Regions from separate parts of the Paenibacillus sp. Marseille-Q9583 genome, predicted to be linked through region 1. Evidence: riboswitches for the same ligand, from Rfam matches in the RefSeq annotation. Region 1 holds a riboswitch; the other holds the start of a gene.
The links. Region 1 has a riboswitch for cyclic di-AMP ahead of ACWNM1_RS26155 (APC family permease). Riboswitches for the same ligand answer to the same signal wherever they lie in the genome.
Positions count from the first base shown of each region.

Region 2: it holds a riboswitch for cyclic di-AMP, as region 1 does, so the genes downstream of both, ACWNM1_RS05080 (hypothetical protein) here and ACWNM1_RS26155 (APC family permease) in region 1, are expected to answer to the same signal.

Region 1 is NZ_CDRJTB010000079.1:1,882-4,086, reverse strand. It holds gene ACWNM1_RS26155 (APC family permease) at 1-777, opposite strand, end outside; cyclic di-AMP (ydaO/yuaA leader) riboswitch at 900-1,058, opposite strand; gene ACWNM1_RS26150 (disulfide oxidoreductase) at 1,256-1,720, opposite strand; gene ACWNM1_RS26145 (DsbA family protein) at 1,717-2,205, opposite strand, start outside.
Region 2 is NZ_CDRJTB010000006.1:114,834-117,038, reverse strand. It holds gene ACWNM1_RS05085 (hypothetical protein) at 1-47, opposite strand, end outside; cyclic di-AMP (ydaO/yuaA leader) riboswitch at 193-358, opposite strand; cyclic di-AMP (ydaO/yuaA leader) riboswitch at 779-968, shown strand; gene ACWNM1_RS05080 (hypothetical protein) at 1,158-1,574, shown strand; gene kdpF (K(+)-transporting ATPase subunit F) at 1,701-1,778, shown strand; gene kdpA (potassium-transporting ATPase subunit KdpA) at 1,791-2,205, shown strand, end outside.

The DNA.
Region 1 (2,205 bases):
AAGTATAACCCCCATGACCATTAAGGTCTTGGCTGCGTTCTTTTCAGCAGGTGCTTTAAAGTTTGGAATGGCATTAGATACAGCCTCTACACCCGTAAGCGCTGAACAGCCAGAACTGAAGGCTTTTAATAGTAGAAACAAACTAACATTAGAAACAGCAGAGCCAATTTCAGGGACATTCGCATGCACGCCACCTGCTGCATATTTAATAACACCGGAGATAATCAACACTACAATCGACACCACAAACAAATACACTGGGATTGCGATGAATGAAGCTGATTCTGTAACTCCGCGAAGATTAATCAAAGTAAGTAAAATAATAACAGATACTGCAATAAGAACGGTGTGATTATGAAGACTTGGAAAAGCCGATGTGATCGCATCCGTCCCTGCCGACGCACTAACAGCTACGGTCAGAATGTAATCCACTAACAAAGACCCTCCTGCTAAGAGCCCTGTCGGAACACCAAGATTACTCTTGGCAACGATGTAAGCTCCGCCTCCCTGAGGATAAGCGTAAATTGTCTGCCGATAGGATAAAATCAGGATGGCCAGCAGGCCCAATACGGCTAAGGCAATTGGCAGGGAATACCAGATGGCAGTAAACCCCGCAGCCACCAGTACAATCAAAATTTGTTCCGTTCCGTAGGCTACAGACGAGAGCGCATCAGAAGACAGGACAGCCAGTGCTTTAACCTTGGATAACTTTTCATGATCGAGTTCGTTCGACTTCATCGGACGCCCGATCAATAGTCGTTTTACCTTGCTTACCATGGTGGATACAGTTCCTTTCTTTGGGAGCTGAAACGGAATTTCCGCGCGCTGTTTTCATTGGTGGATTCATAAATGCAGACACTAAAAATAGCATACGGAAATGATCCGCATGCTATGCATGGTCATTATCCCACCTTTGCTTACGAGGTTAGCTGGCGGATTCGGGCTGTGGTTTAGCCCTACGGTATAAGTCTAATCGACCCATTCCGATTCACCCCATTGGCACATATGCCAAGTTTGGTTCCCCCGTTTTCCCTTAGAAAATTCAGCGCATATTCAACTTCTCACAAGGTCTAATATTAGTCTACAAAGTGTATACAGTAAAGCGTTGAAAAAAATGAAAATAGAATGAAAAAACATCCAATAACCGCAAATATAGCGTCTTATTGGATGCTTTCTTTCATTCTCTTCAATTATCCCTCTGGGCCGTGTTTTTAATCATTTTTCACATCTTTTTCGGTCCCTCAAAGTTGAAAAATCAAAATCCTAAACTTTCCTCGTTATCTAACTCCATCACTTCTTCTTCCTTGCGTCCGTACCAAAGTAAAATGCTAATTAAAGCAAAAGCGATTAATGCAAGAAAAGGAATCGTAATGAATCCAAAAAAGTTCAAGTAATCCTTATTACAAGGAACACCAATTGTACAAGGAAGCACTTTACTTAACGCAGGAATCTTCTGCTCCGCATAATGATAGATCGAGATACTGCCACCAATCAAGCTTAGTGGAAGTACATATGGAATAATCCTTTTATCCCCTCGAAACGTCGCTATTCCCAAGAGGAATAACTGAGGATACATAAAAATTCGCTGGAACCAGCAAAGCTTACAAGGTTCATATTTCAATACTTCGCTCAAATACAAGCTACCGGCAACAGCAACTAAAGAGACGAACCAGGCCAGATACAGGCAGTTACGCTTGCAAAAAGATAGGAACTTTGTCACTTTGCCTCCACAGCTTTTGCGGCGTCATTAATTTCAGTTGAAATCGCTTCAATGTTAAATGGATCCGCAGTTATTACCCCATTAATGTAAAGAGATGGTGTAGTCGTCACACCCGCTTCACTAGCTAACTGCATACCCTTATTCAGCTCATCTGCATACGTACGATCCTTGATATCTTTACGCAGCAGTTCGTAATCGATAGCTAACTTCTCTTTCTCCGCAAGGCTTACTAAGAAATCTTCAGTCGCCCATTCATCGCTCTCATCACCTTGTTGAGCATATACAGCATCATAGAACTTCCAGAATTCATCATGATTCTGATGGTAAACAGATAATGCAGCAAGTGAAGCAGTTTCAGAGTCTGGACCAACGAAAGCCATATTTACAAAGTAGAGCGCTGCTTTTCCCTCGTTGACAAAATCTTGAACAATTTTCGGTTTAACTGAAGTTGCAAATTGGGAACACGCTGGACATTTTAAGTCTCC
Region 2 (2,205 bases), on a different contig from region 1:
ATCGGCTCAAGTAGCCCTTGCTGAGTTCCCCAATAATAATGTTTCATTCCTTTCACCCCGTCCAGCATGCTATCACCCTATAGATTCAGTTAAAGAATCAGGTAACGCAAAAACCGCAGCAAGAGGAGGACCTCTGCTGCGGTTTTGGAATACAGGTATACACACACCTGTGCCAAAGCGTGGCGGATCAAGGGTCTCTCTCTTTACGCTTACGAGGTTAGCTGTCGGATTCGGACGGTGAGAGTCGCCCTACCTATGTGAGACTTGAACAGTCTCCTTCGGATTCACCCCAAGTAGGCCATATGACCTGATGGTTCCCCCGTTCCCTGCAATTGCAGGAACTCAGCGTTGAATGTATTTCGTGAAATAGATTCAACCCGAATCATACTCTTTTCAAGGTGTTTCTGTAAAAACAGAAAGTGTTCTTTTGAGCGCAATTTAAACCAAATCCTGCCGACTACGACGAAAAAGGGAACCAAATAGGTATTTATTGCGTGTTATCGGGCTTCTTCCTCGCTTAATCTCGCTTTCTTGTTTCCTTTCTTATAAAGGCGATTTTTGGTCATTTCACTAATCGTGGTGAATAAAATCACATGGTATGAGCGTTTTTCGCTAATGGATTGAAACTCGAGTAAACAAGAGATATAGAGAGATTGGATATCAAGTAAGCGCTATCCAATGCGAAAATAGTTTTTAATTTGCATTATTTTGGCATCAATCAGGTTTTACAATACTTCCTGCATAAGGGTATGATTACTCCTGTTTCAACAACAATCGAATATTTGATCCGCTTAATTTCCGATAAGGAAAGCGGGGGAACCAACAATCGGCAGACGATGTGAGAGTCGGAAGCCGGTTATGGGGTGAATCCTGTAGAAGATGTGAGTGAGCTCGCATCTATACAGGTAGGGCGACTCTCACCGCCCGAATCCGACAGCTAACCTCGTAAGCGTATGGAGAGAGGATGAGTGCAATGTGACCGCTAGCGAGCCACAGAGGAGAATCCTTTGTGGCTTTTTGCTGTGCTTTTTTAAGCAAAGCATTTATGGAAAACCTCACGAAGAGGTCGTTATATTCATCATTAGCGGTAGCTTTCTTTCAAGATCAGGGTGATCAAGCTCTGATCTTACAAGCAAAGCATTTGAGGAGAATAAGAGATGACAGATCAGAATGAATATGTACTGGTATGTGCGCCAACGAAGGCAGGCGAACATTTTATTAAGCTTCTAAAATTCAGAGGCATTAAGATGGCCGGATTGACCAACAACTTGCCTGAGAAGGCCCTACTCGAAGAGATGGGGATTGAACAAGTCGTTCTAGTTGATACCCGCCATCAGAATACTTGGTTTCGCCCACCGTTCCCGGTAGGACGGGTATATCTGTTCGAGAGCAGCTTTACGTTATGCTGCCGCTACATTCAGATGTGCCGCACCTGGACTACACAGCCGATTTTTGTAATCACAAGCTCAATAAATCCTAGATTGGTCTATAAAAGACTTGGTGCAAGTTATGTAATCTATTCTCATAGTGGTGATGCTGATTTTCTAATCGATAAATCACCTCATCAAGGATAAAAGAAGGAGTGCGGTAGATATGATGGATCTGTATATGGTGGCTTCGTTAGCTGTAATTTACGGGTTGTTTTATGGATTTATGCGCTGGTGCGCAGGTGTAGTTGAGGATACAGGGAGGGATAAGTTGTGATTCTAGTAATCGCTGTTACCCTACTGTTGTTTGTATATCTGGTTTACGCATTGATTCATCCGGAGAAATTTTAAGGAGGGGCATTCATGGGCATTTTGCAAATAGTTGCTGTAATCGTAATTCTTATCTTGCTGGTTAAGCCGATGGGCACGTATTTATATTATGTATTTTCTAATGAACCGAACCGTACGGATCGATGGTTTGGAGGTATGGAAAAAGGAATTTATAAGCTGATCGGCCTGAAAAAACGGGACGGAATGTCTTGGAAGAAGTATGCGCTCAGCTTTGTGTTAACAAATATCGTATTGGTCACTTTCAGTTACATTGTTCTTAGATTGCAGCGGGGATTGCCGTTAAACCCAAATGGAATTACGGATATGGAACAGACGCTTTCATTCAATACAGTGATCAGCTTTATGACCAATACGAACCTGCAGCATTATAGCGGGGAGACGGGGCTTTCGTATTTTTCACAAATGGCTGTCATCACGATGATGATGT